Regions from separate parts of the Achromobacter sp. 1011811831 genome, predicted to be linked through region 1. Evidence: predicted binding sites of a transcription regulator. Region 1 holds the regulator's gene; each other region holds the start of a gene.

Region 1 (9,749 bases):
GATTTCCTGCTCGGTGGTGAAGCGGCCCAGCGTGAAACGGATCGAGCTGTGCGCCAGCTCGTCGTTGCGGCCCAGGGCGCGCAGCACGTAGGAAGGTTCCAGGCTGGCCGAGGTGCAGGCCGAGCCGCTGGACACGGCCAGTTCCTTGATCGCCATGATCAGGGACTCGCCTTCGACATAGTTGAAGCTGACGTTCAGGTTGTGCGGTACGCGCTGGTCCATGTCGCCGTTCAGGTAGACCTCTTCGATCTGCGACAGGCCCGCCCACAGGCGATCGCGCAGCATGCGAATGCGCTCGTTCTCGGTGCCCATTTCCTCGCGCGCCAGGCGGAAGGCTTCGCCCATGCCGACGATCTGGTGCGTAGCCAGCGTGCCCGAGCGGAAACCGCGCTCGTGGCCGCCGCCGTGCATCTGCGCCTCGATGCGCACGCGCGGCTTGCGACGCACGTACAGCGCGCCGATGCCCTTGGGGCCGTAGGTCTTGTGAGCCGAGAACGACATCAGGTCGACCTTGAGCTTCTGCAGGTCGATTTCAACCTTGCCGGTCGCCTGCGCGGCGTCCACATGGAAGATGATGCCCTTTTCGCGGCAGATTTCACCCAGCGTTTCCACGTCCTGGATCACGCCGATTTCGTTGTTCACCATCATGATCGAGACCAACACGGTGTCAGGGCGCAGCGCGGCCTTGAACACGCCCAGGTCGATCAGGCCGTTTTCCTTGACGTCCAGGTAGGTCACCTCGAAGCCCTGGCGCTCCAGCTCGCGACAGGTGTCCAGCACGGCCTTGTGCTCGGTCTTGACGGTGATGATGTGCTTGCCGCGTTCGGCGTAGAAGTTGGCGGCGCCCTTGATGGCAAGGTTGTCGGACTCGGTCGCGCCAGAGGTCCAGACGATTTCGCGCGGATCGGCGTTCACCAGCTTGGCGACTTCCTCGCGGGCGCGCTCGACGGCGTCCTCGGACTCCCAGCCGAAGGCATGGCTGCGCGAGGCCGGATTGCCGAAGTTCTCGTACAGCCAGGGCACCATCTTGTCGACGACGCGGGGATCGACCGGCGTGGTGGCCGAGTAGTCCAGATAGATCGGGCGAGTGGTCATTTCTACAAACTCCTGATGCTGCTTATGCGGTGGCGTTGGCGGCGACGGTCGTGGTCGGGGCGTTGGCGGCGTTCGCGCCACCCACCCGGTTCACGCGCACGGCGCAGGCCTGGGCCTGATTGTTGGCTTCCTGCAATTGGCGCACGCGCTGCTGATCCACGAGATCCTGCAGGGACACCGAATCCAGGTAATCGACCATCTTGCGGTTCAACGTGGCCCAGAGTTCGTGCGTCATGCACTTGCCCGGCTTGCCATCGTTGCCGCTGGTACAGTCGCGCTTGCCACCACAGCTGGTGGCATCCAGCGGTTCGTCCACGGCGAAGATGATGTCGGCAACGGTCACGTTGCGCGCCAGGCGGGCGAGCGAATAACCGCCGCCCGGGCCGCGCACGCTGTCCACGAGTTCGTGGCGGCGCAGCTTTCCGAACAGCTGTTCCAGGTAGGAAAGCGAAATATTCTGGCGCTGGCTGATGGCCGCGAGAGTGACCGGACCGCTATGCTGCCGCATAGCCAGATCGATCATGGCAGTCACGGCGAAACGCCCTTTGGTAGTTAACCGCATGGTGGGTTCCCTGTGAATCGGCCATGGCCGCCAGAGAATCCAACGGCCAATACCCGAGTAATTGGCTCAAGTATAGCAAATTCCCGACTAAATTGGTATGGCTCGTAACCAGAAAAAACCGCGCTGACGCGCGGTTGATTCACTGCCAATTCAGTTCGGGCCAGCTATCGCCGACCCGAGCCAGGGGCTCAGGCCGCCTGGTATTGGGTAGCGCGCTTGCGGACCAGTTCGAGCACGCCTTGACAGGCGTCTTCCAGGTAGTCCAGCACCTTGCCGAAACCGTCGGCGCCGCCATAGTAAGGATCGGGCACGGTGGCTTCTTCGAACTCATTGGCGAAGCGCATCAGCAGCATCAGCTTGTGCTGATAGGCCTTCGGGCACTGCTGCTGCATGGCGGACAGGTTGTCCCAGTCCATGGCCAGGATGAGATCGAATTCGCGGAAATCTTCCGCGGTGACCTGACGCGCCTCGCAGTGCGTGATCTCGTAGCCGCGCTTGCGCGCCGCGGCCTGCGCCCGGGCATCAGGCGCCTCGCCGATGTGAAACGCGTGCGTGCCGGCGGAATCGATGCGAACCACGTCGCCCAAACCCGCGTCGTTCACCAAATGGCGAAACACGCCCTCTGCGCTCGGCGAGCGACAGATATTGCCCATGCAAACGAAAAGTACCTTGGTCATCATGCTGGCAAGTGTGCGGGAAAACCCGCGATAAGGCAAGCTTTTTTTGCGCTCAAAAGGGGTTTGCAGGACAAAATGTCGTGTCAATAATTTACTTTTAAATCAATGAATTGGAATAAAAAATCCAGACCTTCCCCGAGCTTGTCCGGGAAAAATCTGCGCAAAATTTGAACGCCTGATTGCGCTGCGCCAGAACAAATTTTTTCAGCTTGCCGTCAGCGATCAGACAGGTTCACGGGCGGCCTTATGAGCCGCCCGCAGCTCACACCGCCCCGTCCAGCAGGACGCGCTGCTTCAATGCCGTCAGGGCGTCGCGGGCGGCGGCCGCCTGTTCGAACTCCAGATTCCGGGCATGGTCCATCATCAGCTTTTCGAGGCGCTTGAGCTCACGCGCCAGCGCCTTTTCGTCGTTCAGGAATTCCGCTGGGACCGCCGCTTCCAGCGCATCGTGCTGGACCGGCGCCACGATGCCGTCGATCAGTTCGCGCACCGCCTTGCTGACACCGCGCGCCGTGATGCCGTGGTCCGCGTTGAACTGCAGCTGCTTGACGCGCCGCCGCTCCGTTTCCTGCATGGCCCGCTGCATGGAATCCGTGATGCGGTCGGCGTAAAGGATCGCGTGCCCATTGAGGTTGCGCGCGGCGCGGCCAATGGTCTGAATCAGGCTGCGTTCCGAACGCAGGAAACCTTCCTTGTCGGCATCCAGGATCGCCACGAGCGAAACCTCGGGAATGTCCAGCCCCTCGCGCAGCAGGTTGATCCCGACCAGCACGTCAAATGTGCCCAACCGCAGGTCGCGGATGATCTCCACGCGCTCGACCGTATCGATATCGGAATGCAGATAGCGCACCCGGACGCCGTGCTCACTCAGAAAGTCGGTCAGATCCTCGGCCATGCGCTTGGTGAGCGTGGTCACCAGCACACGCTCCGACACCGCCACCCTGGCCTTGATCTGGCCCAGCAGGTCGTCGACCTGGGTGCGCGCCGGCAGCACCTGCACCTCCGGATCCACCAGGCCCGTGGGGCGTACCACCTGCTCCACCACGTTGTCCGTATGCTCGCGCTCATAGGCGGCCGGAGTGGCCGATACGAACACGCACTGGCGCATGCGCGCCTCGAATTCCTCCAGCTTCAGCGGCCGGTTGTCCAGCGCCGAAGGCAGGCGGAATCCATATTGGACCAGTGTTTCCTTGCGCGACCGGTCGCCGCGGTACATGGCGCTCAGTTGCCCGATGGTGACGTGGCTTTCATCGATGAACATCAGCGCGTCGCTGGGCAGGTAGTCGATCAGCGTGGGCGGCGGCTCGCCCGGCGCCGCGCCCGATAGATGCCGCGAATAGTTTTCGATGCCCTTGCAGAAGCCCAGCTCCTGCAGCATTTCCAGATCGAAGCGGGTGCGCTGCTCCAGCCGCTGCGCCTCGACCAGATGGCCGTCGTCGACATAACGCTTGACGCGCTCGCGCAGCTCTTCCTTGATGGTCTCGATGGCGCGCAGGACGGTATCGCGCGGCGTTACGTAGTGCGAACCCGGGTACACCGTGAAGCGGGGCAGCTTCTGACGGATGCGGCCGGTCAGCGGATCGAACAGCTCCAGGCTCTCGATCTCGTCGTCGAACAGCGTCAGCCGCAGCGCCAGTTCGGCGCTTTCGGCCGGAAAGATGTCGATCGTCTCGCCACGCACGCGGAACACGCCGCGCGTGAACTCCGCGTCATTGCGGGTGTACTGCATGGCAACCAGCCGCGCCAGGATCTCGCGCCTGGAAATCCGGTCGCCCGAGCGCAAGATCAGCACCATGGCGTGGTAGTCGCCGGGATTGCCGATACCGTAGATGCAGGACACCGTGCCCACGATCACCGTGTCGCGGCGTTCCAGCAGGCTCTTGGTGGCCGACAATCGCATCTGCTCGATATGCTCGTTGATGGACGAGTCCTTCTCGATGAACAGGTCGCGCGTCGGCACGTAGGCCTCGGGCTGGTAATAGTCATAGTACGAAACGAAGTACTCGACCGCGTTCTTCGGGAAGAACTCGCGCATTTCGGCGTACAACTGCGCGGCCAGCGTCTTGTTGGGCGCCAGCACCAGGGCCGGACGACCCAGGCGGGCGATCACGTTGGCCATGGTGTAGGTCTTGCCCGATCCGGTCACGCCCAGCAGCGTCTGATACATCAGGCCGTCTTCCATGCCCTGGGCCAGGCTGTCGATGGCCGTCGGCTGGTCGCCCGCCGGCGGATACGGCTGGTACAGCTGGAATGGACTGCCCGGATACTCGACAAAGCCCGGGGCAGCGCCCGGAACGGTACTGTCCCCCCCCCCGCCGCCGCCCTCGCCGGCGCGCGTGCCGGCCTGCCCGGCGGACTCGTCCGCCAGGCCAGTCGCATTCAGGCCTGCATCCAGACCCTCCCCCAGACCTTCCCCCAGGCCCGCGCCCAGGCTTTCGTCCAGACTTTCAGCCTGCTTTTCGGCCGTTTTCCGGCCCCGTCGCTCGCTCTTGGACATGCTAGACTGTTCCCGAGGTAAACCCCTCATTATCCACAGCACCAATTCCTGCGTCCACCCAGCCCAATAGACTCCCATGAGCACCCTCTTCGATTCCGTCGAACTCGCGCCGCGCGACCCCATCCTTGGCCTGAACGAACAATTCAACGCGGACACCCGTCCCGGTAAAGTCAATCTGGGCGTGGGCGTGTACTACGACGACCAGGGTCGCATCCCTCTGCTGGGCGCGGTGCGCAAGGCCGAAGCTGCCCGCATCGAGGCCGCCGCGGCCCGTGGCTACCTGCCGATCGAAGGCATCGCCGGCTACAACAAGGGCGCACAGGCGCTGCTGCTGGGCAACGACTCCCCGCTGGCCGCCGCCGGCCGCGTGCTGACCACGCAGGCCCTGGGCGGCACCGGCGCGCTCAAGATCGGCGCCGACTTCCTGCACCAGTTGCTGCCGGGTTCCAAGGTCCTGATCAGCAACCCCAGCTGGGAAAACCACCGCGCCCTGTTTGAGCGCGCCGGCTTCGAAGTCGGCACCTACACGTACTATGACGCCGCCACCCGCGGCCTGAACTTCGAAGGCATGCTGGCCGACCTGAAGGCCGCGCCGGCCAAGACCGTCGTCGTGCTGCACGCCTGCTGCCACAACCCGACCGGCGTGGACCCCACGTTCGAGCAGTGGAAGCAGATCGCCGACGTCGTCAAGCAGAACCAGCTGGTCCCGTTCCTGGACATCGCCTACCAGGGCTTCGGCGACAGCCTGCAGGAAGATGCCGCGGTCGTGCGCATGTTCGCCGAGCAGGACCTGACGATGTTCATCAGCTCCTCGTTCTCCAAGTCCTTCTCGCTGTACGGCGAGCGCGTCGGCGCCCTGACCGTGGTGGCCGGCAGCAAGGACGAAGCCGTTCGCGTGCTGAGCCAGCTCAAGCGCGTCATCCGCACCAACTACTCCAACCCGCCCACCCACGGCGGCACGGTGGTGTCGACGGTGCTGAACTCGCCCGAACTGTTCGCCCTGTGGGAAGAAGAACTCGCTGGCATGCGCGACCGCATCCGCCTGATGCGCAAGCAGCTGGTCGAGAAGATCAAGGAACACGGCGGCAAGCAGGACTTCAGCTTCGTGCTGGCCCAGCGCGGCATGTTCTCGTATTCGGGCCTGAGCGCCGCCCAGGTCGACCGCCTGCGCGAAGAACACGGCGTGTACGCCGTCTCCAGCGGCCGCATCTGCGTCGCCGCGCTGAACAGCGGCAACATCGACAAGGTGGCCAAGGCCATCGCCGCGGTGCTCTGAGCCTGACGCCCGGCGCGGCGCCATGCCGCCGCTGGCAACTGGCGATGCAAGACGGGACCCATGCGGGTCCTGTTTTGTTTTGGCGGCGTGCGCTTGCATTTTTCCGTTATGTCCCCCAGAATGGCGCTGTATATATGTACAGTCCGCAAGCAACGGATCATCGCCATGGCCAGCAAACTCACGGAACGCCAGCAGCAAATCCTCGACCTCATCCGGCAAACCGTCGCGCGCACGGGCTTTCCGCCCACTCGCGCCGAAATTGCCCAGGCATTGGGTTTCCGATCTCCCAACGCGGCTGAGGATCACCTCAAGGCGCTGGCCCGCAAGGGCGCCATCGAGCTTACCGCCGGCGCCTCGCGCGGCATTCGCCTGAAGGACGCCGCCACGGCACCAGCGCAAGCCATGCTGCCCCACCCTGCCCTGGCCCAGCTGCTGCTGCCGCTGGTCGGCCGCGTTGCCGCGGGCAGCCCGATCCTGGCGGCCGAGCATGTGGAGCGCGAAGTCGGCGTCGACCCCGGCCTGTTCGCCCAGACACCCGATTACCTGCTGAAAGTGCGCGGCATGAGCATGCGCGACGCCGGCATTCTTGAAGGCGACCTGCTGGCGGTCAAGCGCGCCACCGAAGCGCGCAACGGCCAGATCGTCGTCGCCCGCCTGGGCGACGACGTGACGGTCAAGCGCTTGCAGCGCCAGAATGGCCGCCTGGAACTGCTGCCCGAGAACCCCGATTTCGCCCCCATCATCGTGGACGCCGAACAGGAATTCGCGCTGGAAGGCATCGCTGTCGGGTTGATCCGCACTCAAGCCCTGCACTGAACACCCGCCATCGCGGCTGACGCGGGCTTGGCCAAGCCCGGCCGCCGCAACATCGATCGCTACACCGCGACAGGAAACCCCGCCATGGCGGGGTTTTTGTTTGGCGATGCATCGGGGCACGACACCATGCCGGCCCGGCGCCGACACGCACCTGGTATCGGCGACAGCTCGACCAAAAGCCCAATGCCGACGCCAGGCGCATCCATCGGAGCCATCGGCGCCGCCAAAAAAGAAAAGCGCCGCGTAAGCGGCGCCTTTCTCATCTACCCAGGTTTCAGTGCTTGAGCACCGGATCCGTGCTGCCCGGTTCCGCCGGCTTGGCCACCAGCGGTTCCTTCACGGCGTCTTCCTCGGCCAGCGGCTCCGGCAGACGCTCCAGGGCCAGCTCCAGGACCTTGTCGATCCAGCGCACCGGCACGATTTCCAGATGGTTCTTGACGTTGTCCGGAATCTCCGCCAAGTCCTTGACGTTTTCTTCCGGAATCAAGACCGTCTTGATGCCGCCGCGATGCGCCGCCAGCAGCTTTTCCTTCAGGCCGCCGATGGGCAAGACTTCGCCGCGCAGCGTGATCTCGCCGGTCATGGCGACGTCGGCGCGCACCGGGATACGCGACAGGGCCGACACCATGGCCGTGGTGATCGCGATACCCGCGGACGGACCATCCTTCGGTGTCGCGCCTTCCGGCACGTGCACGTGCATGTCGTGCTTCTCGAACACGCTGTCCGCGAAGCCCAGGCGCCGGGCGCGCGAGCGCACCACGGTGCGGGCGGCCTCGACTGATTCCTTCATGACGTCGCCGAGCGAGCCCGTGCGCTGGATCACGCCCTTGCCGGGCATGTCCGCCACTTCGATCGTCAACAGGTCGCCGCCAACTTCCGTCCAGGCCAGTCCGGTGACCTGGCCGATCTGGTTTTCCTTCTCGGCCATGCCAAACGTGTAGCGACGCACGCCCAGGTAGTCGGACAGATTTTCACCGGTGACATTGACCACCTTGGCTTCCGGGGTCTTGCCCTCGGCCTTGGCCTTGTCGCTCTGGGTGAGCAGCTGCTTGATGACCTTGCGGCAGATCTTGCCCACTTCGCGTTCGAGCGCACGCACGCCGGCTTCCCGGGTGTAGTAGCGCACGATGTCGCGCAGCGCGGACTCGTCGACCGTCAGCTCGTTGTCCTTGACACCGTTGTTCTTCATCAGCTTGGGCAGCAGATGGTCGCGGGCGATATGGATCTTTTCCTCTTCGGTGTAACCCGACAGGCGGATCACTTCCATGCGGTCCAGCAGCGCCGGCGGAATGTTCAGCGTGTTGCTGGTCGCGACGAACATCACGTCGGACAGGTCGAAATCGACCTCGATGTAGTGGTCCTGGAACGTGTGGTTCTGTTCGGGATCCAGCACTTCCAGCAGCGCCGACGAGGGATCGCCGCGGAAATCCATGCCCAGCTTGTCGATCTCGTCCAGCAGGAACAGCGGGTTGCGCACGCCGACCTTGGTCATGTTCTGGACGATCTTGCCGGGCATCGAGCCGATGTAGGTGCGGCGATGACCGCGGATCTCGGCTTCGTCGCGCACGCCGCCCAGGGCCATGCGCACGAACTTGCGGTTCGTGGCCTTGGCGATGGACTGGCCGAGCGAGGTCTTGCCCACGCCCGGAGGCCCGACCAGGCACAGGATCGGCGCCTTGACCTTGTCCACGCGCTGTTGCACCGCGAGGTATTCAAGGATGCGCTCCTTGACCTTCTCGAGGCCGTAGTGGTCGTTGTCCAGCACCGTCTCGGCGTTGCTGATCGAGTTGTTGATCTTGCTCTTCTTCTTCCAGGGAAGATTGATGAGCGTATCGATGTAGTTGCGCACCACCGTGGCTTCGGCGGACATGGGCGACATGAGCTTGAGCTTCTTGAGCTCGGCGTCGGCCTTCTTACGGGCCTCCTTGGGCATGTGCGCGGCGATGATCTTCTTTTCGAGTTCCTCGATGTCAGCGCCTTCCTCGCCTTCGCCCAGTTCCTTCTGGATGGCCTTGACCTGTTCGTTCAGGTAGTAGTCGCGCTGGCTCTTCTCCATCTGCTTCTTGACGCGGCCGCGGATACGCTTTTCGACCTGGAGGATGTCGATTTCGGTTTCCAGCTGCGTCAGCAGGCCTTCAAGGCGCTCGGAGGTGCCGACGATCTCGAGCATCTTCTGCTTCTGCTCGAGCTTGAGCGGCAGGTGCGCGGCGATCGTGTCGGCCAGGCGGCCGGCGTCGTCGATGCCGGCGAGCGAGGTCAGGATCTCGGGCGGGATCTTCTTGTTGAGTTTGACGTACTGCTCGAACTGGGCAACGATCGCGCGGCGCAGCGCCTCGGTCTCGGAGCCCTGGATGGCGTCCGGCTCGATCGGGGTGACCTGGCAGGTAAAGTGCGAATCCGCGTCTTCAATGGTGTTGATGCGGGCGCGCTGCGTGCCCTCGACCAGCACCTTCACGGTGCCGTCGGGCAGCTTCAGCATCTGCAGGATGCCGGCGACGCAGCCAATTTCGTAGACGTCTTCGGGAGTGGGATCATCCTTGCCGGCGGACTTTTGCGCCACCAGCATGATGCTCTTGCCCGCTTCCATCGCAACTTCCAGCGCGCGGATCGAGCGCGGACGGCCGACGAACAGCGGGATGACCATGTGCGGGAACACCACCACGTCGCGCAGCGGCAACAGCGGCAGGTCGATCGGGTCGGAAGGCAGGGTCTGGCTGGCAGACATAGATGGTTCCTCGGTATGACTCGGCGTATCGGGGACAGAGAAGGCCCGGAAACATGGGCGCCCTCGTCAGTTACGTCTGTTATGGGAACAATAGCCGAAAA
Region 2 (9,749 bases), on a different contig from region 1:
GCACGACCAGCTGCAGGCGTTCGCGCGCGCGGGTCATGGCCACGTACAGCAGGCGGCGTTCTTCCTCGATTTCCTCGGCCGTGCCGGTGCTCATGTCCGACGGAATGCAGCCGTCCACCACGTTCAGCACATACACGGCCTTCCATTCCTGTCCCTTGGCGGAATGGATGGTGGACAGGATCATGTAATCCTCGTCGCGCAGCGGCGCGCCCGACTCGTCGCTGGTGGCGTCGGGCGGATCGAGCGTCAGCTCGGTCAGGAAGCGTTCGCGCGACGGATAGCCGGCCGCGATGCGGGCCAGCTGTTCCAGGTCGGCGCGGCGCACGCGCGCATCGTCGTACAGCCGTTCGAGCTGGCCCGCGTACCAGCGCAAGGCCAGGTCTACATCGGCGGGCCATGTCAGCGCGGGATCGCGCAGCGCGGCATAGGTGTCGGCGAAGGCGCCCCAGTCCTGCTGCGCCGCCGCGCCCGGCTTGAACGCGCGCAGGGCCGCCAGCGGCTCGGCCGAGGCCGACATCGCATCCATCAGCTTGCCGGCCGTGGCCGGACCGACGCCCGGCAGCAGCTGCGCCACGCGGAAGCCCGCCATGCGGCCGCGCGGATTCTCGGCCCAGCGCAGCAGGGACAGCAGATCCTTGATGTGGGCCGCCTCCAGGAAGCGTAGTCCGCCGAATTTCACGAAGGGGATATTGCGCCGCGTCAGCTCCAGTTCCAGCGCCGCGCTATGGCTGGCCGAACGGAACAGCGCCGCCTGCGACTTGAGCGTGGCGCCCGCTTCGCGCTGCGCCAGCACCTGGTCGGCGACCCAGCGCGCCTGCCCTGCCTCGTCGCTGACGTTGACCATTTCGGGCAGCTGCGAGGATTGCCGGTCGGTCCAGAGATCCTTGGCATAGCGTTCCGCCGCCAATCCGATCACGGCGTTGGACGCGTTCAGGATGGGCTGGGTGGAACGGTAGTTGCGGTCCAGCGTGACCACGCGCGCGGGCCGCGGAAATTGCGTGGGAAAGTCCAGGATGTTGCGCACGGTGGCCGCGCGGAAGGAATAGATCGACTGCGCGTCGTCGCCCACCACGGTCAGGCCGCGCCCGTCCGGCTTCATGGCCAGCAGGATGGCGGATTGCAGGCGATTGGTGTCCTGGTATTCGTCGACCAGCACATGGTCGAAGCGCGCCCCCACATCGGCCGCGATGCCGGGATCGCCCATCATCTCGGCCCAGTACAGCAGCAGGTCGTCGTAGTCCAGCGCCTGCTGGTCCTGCTTGGCCGCGACATAGGCGCGGAACAGGGCCTTGAGCTCGGTCTCCCATTGCGCGCACCAGGGGAAGGCGGTCTTGAGCACGTCTTCCACCGGCGCCTGGCTGTTGATCACGCGCGAATAGATGGCCAGGCAGGTGCCCTTGAGCGGAAAGCGCGACTTGGCCGAGGACTGGCCCAGTTCGTGCCGCACCATGCCCATCAGGTCCTCGGCGTCGCCCCGGTCCAGGATGGTGAAGGACTCGGACAGGCCGATGCGCTGCGCGCAATCGCGCAGCAGGCGCGCGCCGATGGCATGGAAGGTGCCCGCCCAGGGCAGGGCCGGCGGCTGCTGCGCCGCGTTCAGGCGCATCACCCGGTGCAGCACCGCGCCCACGCGACGCTCCATTTCCAGGGCGGCGCGGCGCGAGAAGGTCAGCAACAGCATGCGCTGGGGATCAGCGCCGTTCAGGATCAGATGGGCCACGCGGTGGGCCAGCGTATTGGTCTTGCCCGAACCAGCGCCGGCGATCACCAGCAGCGGGCCGTCCTCGCCGCCGCCCTGGCCGGCCCCGGCCGGGGCCACGCCGAATTCCACCGCCGCGCGCTGGGCGGGGTTGAGGTCCGCCAGGGGATCGGGGCGGTCCTGCTGCGCTGAGGAAGACGGGGATTGCGTATCGGACATGGGCGGGAGAATGGCAACAGGCCCATGCGCGCCCACGGCCCGGAAGGCGGGACCAGCCAGGGCGCGCACAGGTCAGACAACTGTTCATATATCCAGCTATCATAACCCGGTGCCCGCTCCGCCCCGGCGCCCTCGCCCGGAGCGCCATGGCAGCCCATCGCCCCGTCCCGCGCGCCCGACCCGCCCGCGTTTCCTCGCCCTTAGTCGCCCCCGACCGCCATGCGCATCCTCACCGGCGCTGCCTCCTGGACCGATCCCACGCTGCTGGCCTGCGGCCGCTTCTATCCGCCGGCCGTGGCCGCCAACGCCGAGGCCCGGCTGCGCTACTACGCGGCGCGCTTCCCGCTGGTCGAGATCGATTCCAGCTACTACGCGCTGCCCACGGCCGAGAACGCCTGGCGCTGGGACCAGCGCACGCCGGACGGCTTCGTCTTCAACATCAAGGCGTTCCGGCTGTTCACCAGCCACCAGACGCCGCTGTCCGCCCTGCCCCCCGACATCCGCGCGGAGCTCGACGATTGGCCGGATCCGTTCATCTACTACAACGATGTGCCTGGCGAGCTGCGCGACGAACTCTGGCGGCGCTACACGCTGGCGCTGGAGCCGCTGCGCCTGCCGGGCAAGCTGGGCGCCGTGCATTTCCAGTTCCCGCCCTGGATACGGCGCGACGCGCGCGGCCACGCGGCGCTGGCCGAGGCGGCGCGGCGCATGGACGAGCACCTGGTCTCCATCGAGCTGCGCCACCGCAGCTGGTTCGACAGCGCCGCCGCGACGGCCGGCACGCTGGCGCTGCTGCGCGAGCTGGGCGCGGTGCACACGGTGGTGGACGCGCCCGCCGGGCCGGAGAACAGCGTGCCCGCCGTCTGGGCAAGCACGCATCCCGAGCTGACGCTGTTGCGGCTGCATGGCCGCAACGCGGCCGCCTGGAACCGGACCACGCAAGCCTCGTCGGGACGCTTCCAGTACGAGTATTCCGAGGCCGAGCTGGCGGAGCTGGCCCAGCGCTTTTCCCGGCTGGCCGCGCAAAGCGCGCAGGCGCACGCCGTCTTCAACACCAATTTCGAGGACCAGGGCATGCGCAACGCGGCCGCGTTCGCGGCGGCGCTGCCGGGGTTCTGAGACGCGGTCGCCGATGCGCCCTTGGCGGCTCAAGCGCGGGCCGCGCGCGCCGGCTTGCGCGCCACCTCCGCCAGGCTGTCCAGCAACACCTCGAACTTGCGCGCGATGTCCTGCTCGGGCACGCAGGCAAAACCCAGCAGCAGCCCCGGACGCCGCAGCGCCGGGTCTGCGTAGTAGCGTGACAGCGGACGCGTCAGCACGCCGCGCGCGCGCGCCTCCTCGACCACGCGCAGGTCGTCCATGTCGGGGGGCAGCGTCAGCACCAGGTGCAGCCCGGCCAGGCTGGCGTCGCGGTGCAGCCAGTCGGCGCCCAGGCGGCGCTCGATCAGGTTGACCAGCATGGCGCGGCGGCGGCCGTACAGCATGCGCATGCGCCGGATGTGCGCGGCGTAGTGGCCGTCCGCGATGAAGGCCGCCAGCGCGGCATGCGTCATCTGGTGGCCCTCGCGGTACAGCTCGGCGTGCGCCGCCTGGAATGCCGCCACCAGCGGGCGCGGCAACACCAGATAGCCCACGCGCAGCCCCGGGTACAGCGTCTTGCTGAAGGTGCCCATGTAGATCACGGGCGCGTCCGGCTCCAGCCCCAGCAGCGAGGCGATGGGTCGCCCCGAGAAGCGGAACTCGCTGTCGTAGTCGTCCTCGATGATCCAGCTGCCATGGCGCCGCGCGACCGCCAGCAGCTGGCGGCGGCGCGCCAGCGACATCACCGGCCCCAACGGATACTGATGCGACGGCGTGACGAAGATGAAGCGCGGCGGTTCCCCGCCGGCTTCCTGCGGCACCTGCATACCTTCCTCGTCCACCGGCAGATGGCGGATGCGCAGGCCATTGGCCTGCAGCACGGTGCGCGCGCCCCAATAGCCCGGATCCTCGACCCAGGCCACCTCGCCCGGATCGCCCAGGATGCGCGAGGCCAGGTCGATGGCCTGGTGCGAGCCCTCGGTGATGATGATCTGTTCGGGATCGCAATCGATCGAGCGCGTCAGCGCCAGGTGCTGCGCCAGCGCCTCGCGCAGCGCCGGCAGCCCGCCGCCATGGGCGTAGGTGAGCAGGTCGGGCGGCGGATTGCGCCACAGCGCGCTGACGATGCGGCCGAACTTGCGGTGCGGGAATTCGGTCAGGTCGGGCACGCCCGGCATGAAGGCGCCCCATTGGTAGGGCGAGGCCGAGGCGCCATCGACGATGGCCGCGCCGCGCGGCGACAGCGCCGGACGCGGCTGCGGCGCGGCCGCCAGGCGGGCGCGCCGTCCGCTGCTCAGGAACGAGTCCGGCAGCGAGGCGTTGACGAAGGTGCCGTTGCCCTGCCGGCTGCGGGTATAGCCCTCGGCCAGCAGCTGGCTGTAGACGTGGACCACGGTGTTGCGGGCGATGCCCAGCTCGGCCGCCAGGTCGCGCGAGGCCGGCAGGCGGGTATCGGCGGCGATGGCGCCTTCCAGGATGGCTTCGCGCAGGCCACGGTACAGCCGCCGGTTCATCGGCTCGCCGCTGGCCTCGGCCAGCCGAAGCAGCAGCAGGTCGCCTACGATGGAACGCAATTGGTTCTACCTATTTTACAAAAGTGGTTCCCAACAATGGGGCCATCGTAGCATTAAATTAGGGGCTAACCCATTACCCGCGATGCGAGGCTGAGATGAAGAATCAGGATCTGAATACCCGCCGTTCCCTGGCCACGCCGCGCGGCGTCGGCGTGATGTGCGATTTCTATGCCGTGCGCGCCGAGAACGCCACGCTGTGGGACGCCAACGGCAAGGAATACATCGACTTCGCCGGCGGCATCGCCGTGCTGAACACCGGCCACCTGCATCCCAAGGTCAAGGCCGCCATCTCGGCCCAGCTCGACAACTTCACCCACACCGCCTACCAGATCGTGCCCTACGAGGGCTACATCTCGCTGGCCGAACGCATCAACCGCCTGGCCCCCATCGACGGCCTGAAGAAGAGCGCCTTCTTCACCACCGGCGTCGAGGCCGTCGAGAACGCCATCAAGATCGCGCGCTCGGCCACCGGCCGCTCGGGCGTGATCGCCTTCTCCGGCGCCTTCCACGGCCGCACCATGATGGGCATGGCGCTGACCGGCAAGGTCGCCCCGTACAAGCTGTCCTTCGGCCCCATGCCGGGCGACGTTTACCACGTGCCCTTCCCCAACGGCACCCAGGGCATCACGGTGGCCGACTCGCTCAAGGCGCTGGACCTGCTGTTCAAGGTCGACATCGATCCCAAGCGCGTCGCCGCCATCATCATCGAACCCGTGCAGGGCGAAGGCGGCTTCAACATCACCCCGCCCGAACTGATGACCGCGCTGCGCAAGCTCTGCGACGAGCACGGCATCCTGCTGATCGCCGATGAAGTCCAGACCGGCTTCGGCCGCACCGGCAAGCTGTACGCGATGGAACACCACTCGGTGCAGGCCGACCTCATCACCATGGCCAAGAGCCTGGGCGGCGGCATGCCGATCTCGGGCGTGGTGGGCCGCGCCGACGTCATGGACGCGCCCGCCGCCGGCGGCCTGGGCGGCACCTACGCCGGCAACCCGCTGGCCGTGGCCGCCGCGCACGCGGTGCTGGACGTGATCGCCGAGGAAAAACTGTGCGAGCGCGCCGTCCAGCTGGGCGACAAGCTGCGCGCCCATCTCGAGGGCCTGCGCGCCAAGGTTCCCGGCATCGTCGACGTGCGCGGCCTGGGCTCGATGGTGGCGCTGGAACTGAACGACCCGGCCACCGGCAAGCCGGACGCCGACGCCGTCAAGCGCGTGCAGGCGCGCGCCATGGAACGCGGCCTGATCCTGCTGAGCTGCGGCGTGTACGGCAACGTACTGCGCTTCCTGTACCCCCTGACCATTCCCGACGCCCAGTTCGCCCGAGCGCTGGACATCCTGTCCGAGGCGCTGGCAGCATAAGAACCGGGCGCCCCCCGATCATCCGGCCGGTGGCGCCAGCCCGAAAGGGCTGAGCCCGCCCCGGCCGGATATCCGTTTACACGGCGCTATCGCGCCGCCCCCACGCCCCCTGAAACGGCCGTCCCCCCAAAATCGGGATGCCGCGGATCCGGCTCCGCCGGTCCGCAGGCATGCCCCCTTGAGGGGGGCCCGCCTAGGGGGAAGCGCGCAGCGCTGCGGGGGTGGCCCCCCCCTTTAGGAGACTTACAGCATGACCCAAATCAATCTGACCCGCCCCGACCTGCTGCGCGACGCCTGCTACATCGGCGGCAAGTGGGTGGGCGCCGGCAATGGCCCGTCCATTCCCGTGAGCAACCCGTCCACCGGCAAGACCATCGTGTCCGTGCCGAAGTTTGGCCGCAAGGAAACCGAGGCCGCCATCGCCAGCGCCGAGGCCGCCCTGCCCGCCTGGAGCGCCAAGACCGGCAAGGAACGCGCCGCCATCCTGCTGAAGTGGTCGCAGCTGATGATGCAGCACCAGAAGGACCTGGCCGCCATCATGACCTCGGAACAGGGCAAGCCCGTGACCGAGGCCGCCGGCGAAATCGCCTACGCCGCCTCGTTCCTGGAATGGTTCGCCGAGGAAGCCAAGCGCATCGACGGCGACGTGCTGCAAAGCCCCAAGGCCGGCCAGCGCCTGCTGGCGCTCAAGCAGCCCATCGGCGTCACCGCCGCCATCACACCGTGGAACTTCCCGGCCGCCATGATCACGCGCAAGGCCGGCCCGGCGCTGGCCGCCGGCTGCACCATGGTGCTCAAGCCCGCCCAGCAGACCCCGCTGACCGCGCTGGCGCTGGCCGTGCTGGCCGAGGAAGCCGGCGTGCCGGCCGGCGTGTTCCACGTCGTCACCGGCAGCTCGCGCGAGATCGGAGCGGCCCTGTGCGAAAGCGACGCGGTGCGCAAGCTGAGCTTCACCGGCTCGACCGAAGTCGGCCGCACGCTGATGGAGCAATGCGCGCCCACCATCAAGAAGCTGTCGCTGGAACTGGGCGGCAACGCGCCCTTCATCGTGTTCGACGACGCCGACCTGGACCGCGCCGTGGACGGCATCCTGGCCTCCAAGTTCCGCAACGCCGGCCAGACCTGCGTCTGCGCCAACCGCATCTACATCCAGGCCGGCGTGTACGAGGAAGTGACCAAGCGCCTGCTCGCCAAGGTCGCGGCCATGAAGGTCGGCGACGGCTTCGGCGACGGCGTGACGCAAGGTCCGCTGATCGACGCCAACGCCGTCGAGAAGGTGCAGGAGCACATCGCCGACGCCACCGCGCACGGCGCCAAGGTCGTGGCCGGCGGCAAGCACCACGCGCTGGGCGGCACCTTCTTCGAACCCACCGTGGTCCGCGACGTGACCAAGGCCATGCGCTTCGCCACCGAGGAAACCTTCGGCCCGGTCGCGCCGCTGTTCCGCTTCGAGACCGAGCAGGAAGTCATCGAACAGGCCAACGACACCATCTTCGGCCTGGCCGCGTACTTCTTCACCCGCGACTACGCCCGCGTCTGGCGCGTGTCCGAAGCGCTGGAATACGGCATCGTCGGCATCAACACGGGCCTCATCTCCAACGAAGTCGGCCCGTTCGGCGGCGTCAAGCAATCCGGCCTGGGCCGCGAAGGCTCGAAGTACGGGATCGAGGAATACCTGGAGATCAAGTACCTCTGCCTGGATCTGGGTTAAAGCCCGGCCCTGGAGCGCATGGCGCTTCGGGGCGAATGGCTTTACGCGTTTCGGAGGTTTACGAACGCGACAGCGCCGTCGGCAAGGCATGTGGGGGGATTCCCGTGTGTCTTGCCGACGGCGCTGTTTCATTGGCGGACATACTAGCGTCCGTGCGGTTTTGAATTCTCAGCAAGCGCCCGGAGCTTGCTATCGCGCTTGTCCCGCTTGCCCTTGGCATTGGCCTGCGCCATCTCTTCCTTGGTCCACCCCATACGCCCCCCTGAACCTGAGTAAGCTTCCAAGGCAGCATCCCCTTCCCGCTCGAATTCGACCAAAAAAGACGCAGGAGGATGATCCATATTGCCGCGTTTGTGCTTCAGGAAGGCAAGGTAGTGGTTCAACACATCCACCATCTGATCGAGCGTCAGGGCAACTTTGAATTCATCGACGTACAGGCATTCCAGATACACCAGCCTCCCCTGCACGCCCACACTATGGGCATTGCCCGTACCCTGGTACCCCTCTCTTTCAGATCCGGCCTTGATGGAGGAGAACTGACGGAGCCACCGCTCCGCCGACGCAGCATCCCTAACGTCATCAGCCAGCCATGCGGCTATTTCTTCCGCGCCTCGGCCCAGCCTTGCCGCCTCATCCGAAGCGGCCACGGTTCTTCCAGAAAGTTCAAAACGTGAATACGCTTCGGACCACTGCGGGGCCAACATCCCGACGATCATTATCCATTTCCTCTGCTGAGTGCGCGGTATGGCCCTCGCGCCGTGTCACATCGCGTCGGCGTCTCCATTTGCACCTCGATTTTCGTAACGCGGACTAAGGCTTCGGATCCCACGGCGATCGAAGTTGTGCCAATCCAACCGACAGTTGTCCGTGATCGAAGAGTTCTTTGAACAAATCCTGAGCGATAGCCGGATCGGCACTCACTGTCCTGGCATCCCAAGGGTCATCGCCAAAACGCACGAGGCCTCTGAACGGAGCATGCCCCGGCTCCCACCACTCCAGCAACCCAGCCCGGGGATCGTCAGACCTGGTCAGCGCAACCAGCCGGTATTGCCCCGGAAGAGATGTCATGTTCAATTTTTTGATGAAGGCATTCTTGGGTAACAGGACGCTCAAATTCACGAATCCGCCATACTCAAAGGCACGCTCAATCGCTGTGTTTACTCGCTCCCCCACAGGCTGCTCGGTAATACGTGCGGGAGAATCATTCGATTTGTCCAGACAGGAAAGTTCCAGAACCGTCCCGCTGCGTTCTTCATGACTCCACATTCAGCCCATTCCGATTAGATATCCCAACCCTCTGCGTCAACATCGCGTTCACCTTTGCCTCATCGTAGGTTTCAGCCAGGACAACGTCAGGCGCAAGTTTCTTTACGTCAGCGTTTCGTGTCGTCTTCAATACCCGGAATCCTTCGTTACGGCTGGGCGGTTCATGCCGCCGGTTTGATGAAATCAGAAAATGGCATTCCTGGCTCGCTGTCCACTTCAAGGACAGCATCGTCGTACCCGTCCAGATCGGCGCTCAACCAATGCTCTCCTGGACGCACGATATGGAATTTGACAACGACGCCCGCTCCGTTCAAGGACACAATCGCTCTCAGCGCCTCATTGTGTCCCTCATCTGCCCATTTCCCGAGTATTTCATTGCAGAACAGGCAGGCGTAGTCGAGGTGTCTTTCATTCACGTGGTCCTCGATGTGAAATGAATTGACAAAGCATTCGAGGCCAGTCTTGTCGATGAAATGCGCATTGCCTGGATGAGATTTGTACTGTGCGGACAAGAATACGCAACCGTCCTTCTGAATAAAGCCGCTGCTCACCCACGAAGCAAGCTCGAAGGGCAGCGCCAATCCGCTCAACCTGGTTTTCTTCAACTCGGCCAACATCAATGCATTGCACTTCATTTTTTTCCTGGCGAAAGACATACCCGTCGCCCATCGTACGTCAGTACCTGAATCTATCTCATCAGTCGTGGGAAGCTCCATCTTCCCCAAGCGATGCGACGCCAAGCCGTCCCTGAAATGCTCTTTTGATTCAACCCCTTCCCCGACACGATCCATTGCCTTGCCGGCATGCTAGATTTGCGCGTTGCTAGGACGAATACTATG
Region 3 (9,749 bases), on a different contig from region 1:
GCTCGAAGTCCACGTCGATGTCGGGCGGCTCGTTGCGTTCCTTGCTGATGAAGCGCTCGAACAGCGCGTGGCCGCGTATCGGGTCGACCTCGGTGATGCCCAGGCAATAGCAGACGGCCGAGTTGGCGGCCGAGCCGCGGCCCTGGCACAGGATGCCCTGGCCGCGCGCGAACTGGACGATGTCGTAGACGGTCAGGAAATATGCCTCGTATTGCAGGTCGCGGATCAGGCCCAGCTCTTTCTCGATCTGCGCGGCGATCGCCTCGGGCACGCCCTGCGGGAAGCGGCGCGCGGCGCCGGCCTGCGTCTCCTGGCGCAGGTAGGTGGCGGGCGTGTGGCCCGGAGGCACGATCTCGTCCGGATATTCGTAGCGCAGCTCGTCCAGCGAGAAGCCGCAGCGCCGCGCCACCGCCAGCGTCTGCGCCAGCGCCTCGGGCGGGTACAGGCTGGCCAGGCGCATGCGCGTGCGCAGGTGGCGCTCGGCGTTGCCGGCCAGCGCATAGCCGCAGCGCGACACCGGCTGGTGACTGCGGATGCCGGCCAGCGTGTCGTGCAGGGGCTGGCGCGAGCGCAGGTGCATCTGGACCTGGCCCAGCGCCACCAGCGGCAGCCCGGCTTCCCGCGCGGCCGCCACGGTGGCGTCGCGGTGCAGGTCCTCGCGGGAACGGTGCAGCAGGGTCAGGCCGACCCAGGCGCGGCGCGGGAACACGCGCGCCAGCCAGCGCGCCTGCTCGGCGACGCGGGCGGCGTCGGCGCCGTACTCGGGCGTCAGGATGGCCAGGCATTCGGGCAGGCCGCGCAGATGTTCGCAGCCGGGCGGCGGATCGGTGAAGTCCTCGGGCGCCAGCCGGTACTCGCCCTTGGGCGCGCGCGAGCGCGCCAGCGTGATCAGCTCGGACAGGTTGCCGTAGCCCTCGCGCGTCTGCGCCAGCAGGGTCAGGCCCAGCGGCGCGGCGTCGGGCGCGGCGCGCAGCTGGAAGCAGGCGCCGATGAGCAGCGGCAGGTTGAGCTTCTTGGCCTCCATGTGCGCGCGCACCACGCCGGCCAGGCTGCACTCGTCGGTGATGGCCAGGGCGGCGTAGCCCAGTTCGGCGGCGCGGGCGGCCAGCTCTTCCGGGTGCGAGGCGCCTTGCAGGAACGAGAAATTGCTCTGGCAGTGCAGCTCGGCGTAGCCGGGCAGCAGGGCCAGGAGTTCCGGGGCGTCGGCGGGATCGTCGGGCGGGCGCATGATGGGGTAACGGTGGGGCGGAGCCGCGGGCCGGCGTCAGGCGTACAGCCCGTGCAGGAACCAGCGCGCGTGCTCGGCGTCGCGCTCGCGGTAGATCCAGTAGCGCGCGGCGGCCTCGTCCTCGGCGACGAAGTAGTCGCGCACGGTCAGCTGCGGATCCCACCAGCCGCTTTCGATGCGCTCGGGGCCGCGCATCAGCCGCAGCGCCTGGCCCCGATACTGCGGGCGGTCGCCGGCCAGGCGCAGCGGCTGCGGCGGATCCAGCAGCCAGAAGGGACGGTCCAGCTGCGCCGGCAGCGGCTCGGCGCCGGCGGGCGCTTGCAGCGCGTCGCCCCAGGCATTGGCGGCTTCGGGCCGGTGATCGGCCTGGGGCCGGGCGCGGCGCACGCGCTCGCGGCCCAGCCGCGCACTGAGCAGGTCCAGCAGCCGCGCCTGGTCCTCGGCGGTGCCGCCGGGTTCGGGAAACAGCGTGGCGCTGGCGGCGGGCTGGGCCACGGTCTCGGGCGCCAGCAGGGCCACGGCGATGACGGGATCGGTCAGCGTCATGCGGCCCAGCTTCTCGCGCAGCAGGCCGAGGATCTGCGCCGGCTGCCAGGCCGGTTGCGATAGCGCCAGTTCCAGCTCGGTGGGCGGGCGCGCGCGGCGGCCGCGCTCGTGTTCCAGGCTGAGCGTGATCTTGCGCACCGCCAGCTGGCTCGCGGCCAGCCAGCCGCCCAGCTGTTCGGCCAGCCGGCGGGCCACGGCCAGCACCGCGTCGGTGTGCTCCAGGTATTCCATCAGCTCGATGCGGCGGGCGAAGCGCGCCGGCGGCTCGATCCAGCGTTGCGGCTCGGGCGCCAGGCCATAGGCGGCGTCCAGCGCCGCCAGCAGTTCGGGCGCGCTGCGCCGCTGCAGGCCGGCGCGCGGCAGGGCGCGCAGGTCGCCCAGCGTGGCGCAGCCGATGTCCTGCAGCCAGTCCAGGCGCGGCCGCGCCGGAGGCAGCAGGGCCAGCGGCAGCGCGTCGAGCCTGCGAACGAGCGTGGGCAGGGTCAGCACCCGCCTGCAGGCGCGCCGTTCGCGGCGCTGCGCCAGCAGCCAGGCGCCGGCGGCGGTGGGCGCCATGCCCAGCGAGACCCGCAAGTCCAGCGCCCGCAACGTGGCGGCGACCCGGCGCGCCAGCGCGCGCGGGCCCCGGAAGAATTGCAGGCTGGCGCCCACGCCCAGCAGCACGGTGGCCTCGTCGGCCAGCGCGACCTCGGGCGTGTATTGCAGCAGGGCCAGCGAGGCGCCCTGCAGCGCGTCGGCCTCGGCCTGCGGACTGCGCGGCAGCAGCTCGACCTGGGGCGCGATGGCGGCGGCGCCGGCGCGGCGCATGTCCATCCGCACGCCCGCAAGGCGCGCGGCCGGGGTCAGGGCGATCACGCGCTCCTGCTCCAGCACGGCGTACGCCTGGGCGTCGTCAGGCCAGTGCGGGCGTATGGCGTCCAGCGGCAGGCAGCGCAGGCAGACGGCGATCCAGAGGCGCATGGCGGGCGGGTGTTTCGAAGGCGCCGGGCTCCAGGCCCACGTGCAGCGGCGTGTCGCAGGCAGGCCCCCGGCGCTTGAGGATATGGACGGACAGCCCGCCCGGCGCGGGCGCCAGCGCCAGCCGCAAGGGGGCGGGCGTGGCGTGGGCGGCGGCGGCGGACGGACGCAGGGCGACGAACAGCAGGTCGCTGGCCTGGGCCGCCAGGTGCAGCCGGCGCAGCGATTCGGGGCGGACCTGGGGCAGCCAGCAGAGCAGGGCGCCGCAGCTGCCGTTCCTGAGGATCTGCTCGGCGGCCCAGAGCGCGTCCGCCGGCTTTTCAGGACAGACCCAGAGCAGTTGCCGGGGATCCAGCCGCCAGCTCATCCAGCTGACGATATTGGGCGCGTGCGGCGGCTGCACCAGCGCGATCGGACGCCGCGTCTCCAGCTGGGACAGGGCCGGGCGCAGCAGGCGGATCTCTCCCACGCCGGGATGCGGGGACAGCAGTTCGACCAGGCTGCCCATCGGCCAGCCGCCATCCGGCAACTCGGCCGACAGCGCCGCATGTCCGGTTGGCAGGCAGCGCGCCGCCCCGCGCGCCAGCTGGGTGGCGCGCCACAGGGCGGGATGGATGCGTTCGGGGGACTGCATGGCGGGGTGGCCGAGGGGGCGTGGCGGGTTGCTGTTTATTACTGTATAAATATACAGCATATGGCGCCGGCCAGACGTAACCTGATGCGATTGAATCTGGATGGCCGATTGCCTATGATCCCTAGGAATCCGACGAGTAACAGACCATGCGACCATCCCTAGTGCTCGATTTGAAGCGAAGCGCGGTACGCGAGGCGGCAAGCCGCTACCGCACCGAGAACGTGCGCGTCTTCGGCTCGGCGTTGTACGGCACCGACCAGGAAGGCAGCGATCTGGATTTACTGGTCGACGCGTTGCCCGGCGCCACGCTGTTTGACCTGGGCGGCCTGCAGGATGAGCTGGAGATGTTGCTCGGCATCCACGTCGATCTCCTGACGCCGGCGGATTTGCCTGTGGCATTCCGCGAACAGGTGCTTGCGGAAGCGCGGCCGGTATGAGCGTGAATCGCCTGTCCGACTACCTGGAACATATCCGCCAGGCTGCGGTCGACGCCCGTAGTTTCGTACAGGGAATGACCAAGAGCGATTTCCTTGCGGACAGACGCACCCAGCAAGCCGTCATCATGAGCCTGGTCATCATTGGCGAGGCGGCCACGAAGATCATGGACCGTCACGCCGATTTCGTCCTGGCCCAGCCGGATGTGCCTTGGCGCAGCATGCGTGGGATGCGCAACCGTATCGCGCACGGTTATTTCGATATCAATCTGGATGTGGTCTGGGAAACCGTGCGGACGGCGTTGCCGGCGCTGCTGGCAGATTTGCCGGGGCCGGACGAACTTTCCTGACGCGTCTCTATTTACTGACGCGCCCCTATCCGATCCTCCTGAGCTGTTCGATCGCCGCCGGATTCTCCAGCGTGGAAATGTCCTGCGTGATCGGATCGCCGTTGGCGATCGCGCGCAGCAGGCGGCGCATGATCTTGCCGGAGCGCGTCTTGGGCAGGCTGCCGGCGTAGCGGATCTCCCTGGGCTTGGCGATGGGGCCGATCTCGCGCGCGATCCAGGCGCGCAGCTCGGCGGAGATCCGCGCGGCGGCCGCGTCGTCGGGCGGGCCGCCCTTGGGCACGACGAAGGCGACGATGGCCTCGCCGGTCAGCTCGTCGTGGCGGCCGACCACGGCGGCCTCGGCCACTTCAGGGTGCGCGACCAGCGCCGACTCGACCGCCATGGTGCCCAGGCGGTGCCCGGACACGTTCAGCACGTCGTCGATCCGGCCCGTGATCGTGTAGTAGCCGGTGGCCGGGTCTCGCAGCGCGCCGTCGCCGGCCAGGTAGGTCTTGCCGCCGAGCTCGGCCGGGAAGTAGGTCTGCAGGAAACGCGCGTCGTCGCCCCAGAGGGTGCGCAGCATGGAGGGCCAGGGACGCGTGAATACCAGCGAGCCGCCTTGTCCGTCCGGCGTCTCGCGGCCGGTCTCGTCGACGATGCGCGCGCCGATGCCGGGCAGGGGCAGCGTGCAGGATCCGGGCGCGAGCGGGGTGGCGCCGGGTAGCGGGGCGATCAGCGGGCCGCCGGTCTCGGTCTGCCACCAGGTGTCGACGACCGCGCAGCGGCCCTTGCCGACTTCCTCGTGATACCAGCGCCAGACCGTCGGATTGATGGGCTCGCCGGCCGTGCCGAGCACGCGCAATGTGTCCAGGCTGTAGTGCCGGGGATGCGCCTGCGGATGTTCGTGCGCGCCCTTGATCAGCGCGCGGATCGCGGTCGGCGCGGTGTAGAAGATGGACACCCGGTGCCGGTCGATCATGCGCCAGAAGCGGCCCGGATCGGGGTGCGTGGGCAGGCCTTCATAGACGACCTGGGTCGTGCCGCAGAGCAGCGGGGCGTAGGCGACGTAGGTGTGGCCGGTAATCCAGCCGATGTCGGCGGTGCACCAGAATACGTCGTCGGGCTTCAGGTCGAAGGTCCAGCGCAAGGTCTGCGCGGCCCACAGCAGATAGCCGGCCGTGGCGTGCTGCACGCCCTTGGGCTTGCCGGTGGAGCCGGAGGTATAGAGCACGAACAGCGGATGCTCCGCGTCCACCCATTCGGGCTCGCAGTGTTCGGGCTGGGCGCCGGCGGCCTCGTGCAGCCAGGCGTCGCGCGCCGCGTCCCAGTCGATCCCGGCGCCGGTGCGGCGGTACACGAACACGCGGCGCACGCCATCGCAGCCGCCCAGGGCCAGGGCTTCGTCGGCGATGCGCTTGAGCGGCAGCGTCTTGCCGCCGCGCACCTGCTCGTCCGCGGTGATCAGCAGGCTGGCGCCGATGTCGACGATGCGCTCGTTCAGCGACTTGGCCGAGAAGCCGCCGAAGACCACCGAGTGGATCGCGCCGATCCGGTTGCAGGCCTGCATCGCGACGATGGCCTCGACCGACATGGGCAGGTAGATCGCCACCCGGTCGCCGCGCTGGATGCCGCAGGCCTTCATGGCGTTGGCCAACTGGCAGACGCGCGCCAGCAGGGCGCGGTAGCTGATCGGGGTGACCGCGCCGTCGTCGGCCTCGAAGCGTATGGCGACGCGCTCGCCCAGGCCGCTGGCGACGTGCCGATCCAGGCAATTGAAGGACGCATTGAGCCGGCCGTCGCCGAACCAGCGGTAGAAGGGCGCATGGGTATCGTCCAGCACCTGGGTGAACGGCTTGCGCCAAGCCAGCGTCTCGCGCGCCAGGCGCGCCCAGAATCCCTGGTTGTCCCGTTCGGCCTCGTCGACCAGCGCGTGGTAGGCATCCATGCCGGCGACGTTGGCGGCGGCCGCGACGCGGGGCGCGGGCGCGATCAGTGCCTGCGCCGCGCTGGCGCCGGCGGGCGAGGCCGGGACTGCATCGGGGCCGCTGTCGCGGGCGGTGGCGTGCTTCATGTCCGATCTCCTGGTGTCTGGCGTCCGCGCGTGTGGCCGCCCGGCGCCATTGCGTGAGGGTTCAGCCGGCGGCCAGCAGCTGTCCGGCCGCGTCCAGCAGCAGGTCGCAATGCTCGGTCGAGAACGGCAGGGGCGGGCGGATCTTCAGCACGTTGCCGGCGGCGGCGCAGGTGCTGACCAGGATGCGGCGCTGGCGCAGGCCGTTCACCAGGCGCAGCGCCTCGCGCGTGTCGGGCGCGCCCGCCTGGTCGACGATTTCGACGCCCAGGTACAGGCCCGCGCCGCGCACGTCGCCAATGCGCGCGTCGGCGCGTTGCAAGCGTTCGAAGCCGTCTTTCAAATACTGGCCGACCTGGGCGGAACGCTCGACCAGCCGCTCGTCCCGGAGCACATCCAGCACCGCCGAGGCGGCGGCGCAGCAGACCGTGTTGCCGCCGAAGGTGTTGAAGTAGCCCGAGCGCTCGGAGAACGAGGCCATCAGCTCGGGCCGCGCGACCACGGCCGCTATCGGCATGCCGTTGCCCATGGGCTTGCCCATCACCACCAGGTCGGGCGTGATGCCGTGGCGGCTGAAGCCCCACATGCCGGCGCCGGTGCGGCCGAAGCCCGGCTGCACTTCGTCGGCGATGTAGACGCCGCCATGGCGCCGCACGGTCTCGGCCGCCGCGCGCAGGAAGCCGGGCGGGTCGGCGTACAGCCCGTCGCTGGAAAAGATCGAATCGAAGATCGCGCCGGCGAAGCGGATGCCGTGCCGGCGCAGGTCGGCGATGGCCTGCTCGATGCCGGCGGCGAAGGCCTGGCCCACGTCTTCGCCGTTGCGGCCCGGCAGGGGCGCGGGCACCGTGCGCACATGGATGCCCAGCGGCACGCCGGGGCCGAAGGCGGGCGTGATCTCGGCCACGGCGGTGGAATGGCCGTGATAGGCGAAACGCGTCACGATGAAGCCGGCGCCGCCCGTGTGATAGCGCGCCATGCGCAGGGCCAGGTCCACGCTTTCGGTGCCGCTGCTGGTGAAGAGCAGGTTGGACAGGGCCTCGGGAAAGGTCGCCAGCAGCCTTTCGGCATAGGCGTAGACCACTTCGGACAGGTAGCGCGTGTGCGTGTTCAGCTGCGCGGCCTGGCGCGCCACGGCGTCGACGACGCGCGGATGGCAATGTCCGACCGAGGGCACGTTGTTGTAGGCGTCCAGGTAGGCGCGGCCTTCGTGGTCGTACAGCCAGACGCCTTCGGCGCGGGTGATGTGGACCGGGTCTTCGTAGAAGAGCGGCACCGCGGCGCCGAAGATCCGCTGGCGGCGTTCGATCAGGCCTCGGATGGTCGGGTCGGCGACGGCGGCCGAGGCGGGGTCGTAGGTGTTCAGCGCGAGCATGCTGTCAGCGGACATGCCAGGTCTCCACAATGAGGGGAAGCAGCGGGGAAGAAGGGCGGGGGTTCACAGGTCGAGCGCCGGAGGCAGCCGCTGGAAGACGCGCGTCTTGGCCAGCAGGTAAGCGATGCCGGCGGCCAGCCAGACGGTGCCGAGGATCTGGGCCAGCGTGTCCATGTGCGCCCACACGTAGAGGATGATGACCAGCCCGACGGCGGGCAGCAGCAGGTAGCGCAGGTGCTGCGCGCCTTGCGGCCGGACGCGGCTGCCGTCGGCCAGCTCGCCGCCGCCGCGCACGTAGTACAGCCAGACGACCGAGATGTTGAGCGCGGCAAAGGCGAACATCGCGCCGTAGTTGACCAGGTTGGACAGCGTTTCCATGTTGGCGAAGTTGCCGAGCGCGAACTCGATGGCGCAGATCAGCAGGATGCTCCAGTGCGGCGTGCGCCAGCGCCGGTTGACGCGGGCGAAGACCGCGCGCGGCAGCAGCTCGTCCCGGCCCATGCCAAACAGCAGGCGGGCGCCGGCGGCGGTGGCGACCACGTTGAACACGCCCAGCGCGGTCAGGTAGCCGACCGTGAAGAACACGCTGAACGCTTCGCCGCCGGTGGCGCGCGACACCTGGAACAGCGTGGTATTGAGCCAGGCCTCGTCGCCGATGTGCTGGCGCCAGTCGGGGATGGCCAGCATGGCCACGTAGCCGCAGGCGAACATCGTCAGCGTGCCGATGCCCACGCACCAGTAGATGGCGCGGGGAATGTCGCGCTTGGGCCGACGGGTTTCCTCGGCCAGCGTGGTGATGGCGTCAAAGCCCAGGAAGCTGAAGATGGCCAGCGAGGTGGCGGCCGCCAGGCTGGAGACGCTGTCGAACTGGAACGGCTGCGCGCTCAGCAGCGTGCCCGCGCCGGCGCCGTCCACGGCCACCGCGCGGCCCCACACCACGATGGAGGACCAGACCACCAGTTCGCCGAACACCAGCAGCCCCAGTCCGAGCCGGGACATGAGCTGCACGCCGAACAGGTTGACCATGCCGGTGCCGACGGAGAACACGCCCAGCAGCACCCAGTAGGGCACGCCCGGCAGGTACTGCTGTGCGAAATAGGCGGAGCTGGACGCGGTGACGGTGGGGATGAGGATGTAGTCCAGCGTCAGCACCCAGCCGGACAGGAAGCCGAAGTACGGGTTGCAGCCCCGGCCGACGTAGTTGTAGACCGAGCCGGCCAGCGGGAAGTTGCGCACCATCACCGCGTAGCTGAAGGCGGTGAACAGCATGGCCACGCCGGCCAGCAGATAGGGCAGGGCGACGGTGCCGCCGGACAGCTTGAGCAGGATGCCGAATATGATCGCCGGCGCGATCGGCACCATGTAGTTCAGGCCGAACGCGGTGAGCTGCCAGACGTTCATGCTGCGGTCCAGCTCTTGCACATAACCGTACTTCGAGACATCGTGCTCGGCGTCGGCGGACGCCGGATCCATGGTGGGCGGCATGGGATCTCCGTGCGGATGCGGATAGGGAGGGCGCCAGGGGGCGATGAGCGGCTGCCGGGTCTGGCAAGGACGGCGGGCTACAGCGCCGCCACGCTTTCGGGCAGGGTCTGGCCGCCATCGACCACCAGCGTCTGCCCGGTGATGAAACCGGCCTCGCTCGAGGCCAGGAACAGCGTCGCCCAGCCGATGTCGCGCACGCTGCCCAGGCGCCGCAGCGGCACCGAGCGCGTCATCTGTTCCAGGTAGTCCGCGCCCATCTCGTTCAGGCCCTCGGTGAGTACGTTGCCGGGCAGGACCGCGTTGATCGTGATGCCGTGGCGCGCCAGTTCCAGCGCGGCGGTGCGCATGAAACCCAGCTGCGCCGCCTTGCTGGCTGCGTAGTGCGCCCAGCCCGGATAGCCGGTGACGGGGCCGGTGATCGACGAGGTCAGGATCACGCGGCCCGCTTCGGCCTGCTTCAGCCAGGGCAGACAGGCCTGCACGGTGTAGAGCGCGCCGCGCGCATTGGTGTTCAGCACCAGGTCCCAGGCCGGCCCGTCGATCTCTTCCAGCGACGCGCTGGGGAAGATGCCGGCGTTGGCGCAGACGATGTCGATGCCGCCATGGTCCTGCGCCACGGCGCGCGCGGCGGCATCCATCGAGGTGCGGTCGCCGACGTCCGCGGCATAGCCGCGCGCCTGGCCGCCGGCGGCGACG

The links. Region 1 encodes LexA, which represses DNA repair genes until DNA is damaged. Its sites were predicted from a motif close to ACTGTATNNNNATACAGT; they were not measured.
Region 2: the regulator LexA is predicted to act here: its motif matches at 1,998-2,015, upstream of AC6LJ9_RS08535 (ATP-dependent helicase).
Region 3: the regulator LexA is predicted to act here: its motif matches at 3,406-3,423, upstream of imuA (translesion DNA synthesis-associated protein ImuA).

The regions. Positions count from the first base shown of each region.
Region 1 is NZ_JCBANG010000061.1:27,247-36,995, forward strand. Features, by position in the region: gene AC6LJ9_RS20800 (IscS subfamily cysteine desulfurase) at 1-1,095, opposite strand, end outside; gene iscR (Fe-S cluster assembly transcriptional regulator IscR) at 1,118-1,657, opposite strand; gene AC6LJ9_RS20810 (low molecular weight protein-tyrosine-phosphatase) at 1,846-2,337, opposite strand; gene uvrB (excinuclease ABC subunit UvrB) at 2,597-4,831, opposite strand; gene AC6LJ9_RS20820 (amino acid aminotransferase) at 4,908-6,107, shown strand; gene lexA (transcriptional repressor LexA) at 6,273-6,923, shown strand; gene AC6LJ9_RS20830 (hypothetical protein) at 6,951-7,208, shown strand; gene lon (endopeptidase La) at 7,198-9,648, opposite strand.
Region 2 is NZ_JCBANG010000015.1:47,681-57,429, reverse strand. Features, by position in the region: gene AC6LJ9_RS08535 (ATP-dependent helicase) at 1-1,918, opposite strand, end outside; gene AC6LJ9_RS08530 (DUF72 domain-containing protein) at 2,138-3,037, shown strand; gene pdxR (MocR-like pyridoxine biosynthesis transcription factor PdxR) at 3,067-4,572, opposite strand; gene AC6LJ9_RS08520 (4-aminobutyrate--2-oxoglutarate transaminase) at 4,668-5,933, shown strand; gene AC6LJ9_RS08515 (NAD-dependent succinate-semialdehyde dehydrogenase) at 6,184-7,644, shown strand; gene AC6LJ9_RS08510 (hypothetical protein) at 7,788-8,360, opposite strand; gene AC6LJ9_RS08505 (DUF6911 family protein) at 8,455-8,910, opposite strand; gene AC6LJ9_RS08500 (PM0498 family protein) at 9,072-9,701, opposite strand; gene AC6LJ9_RS08495 (inositol monophosphatase family protein) at 9,747-9,749, shown strand, end outside.
Region 3 is NZ_JCBANG010000048.1:2,610-12,358, reverse strand. Features, by position in the region: gene AC6LJ9_RS18205 (error-prone DNA polymerase) at 1-1,228, opposite strand, end outside; gene AC6LJ9_RS18200 (Y-family DNA polymerase) at 1,265-2,734, opposite strand; gene imuA (translesion DNA synthesis-associated protein ImuA) at 2,667-3,365, opposite strand; gene AC6LJ9_RS18190 (nucleotidyltransferase family protein) at 3,512-3,802, shown strand; gene AC6LJ9_RS18185 (HepT-like ribonuclease domain-containing protein) at 3,799-4,149, shown strand; gene acs (acetate--CoA ligase) at 4,175-6,073, opposite strand; gene AC6LJ9_RS18175 (aspartate aminotransferase family protein) at 6,261-7,583, opposite strand; gene AC6LJ9_RS18170 (APC family permease) at 7,632-9,053, opposite strand; gene fabG (3-oxoacyl-ACP reductase FabG) at 9,131-9,749, opposite strand, start outside.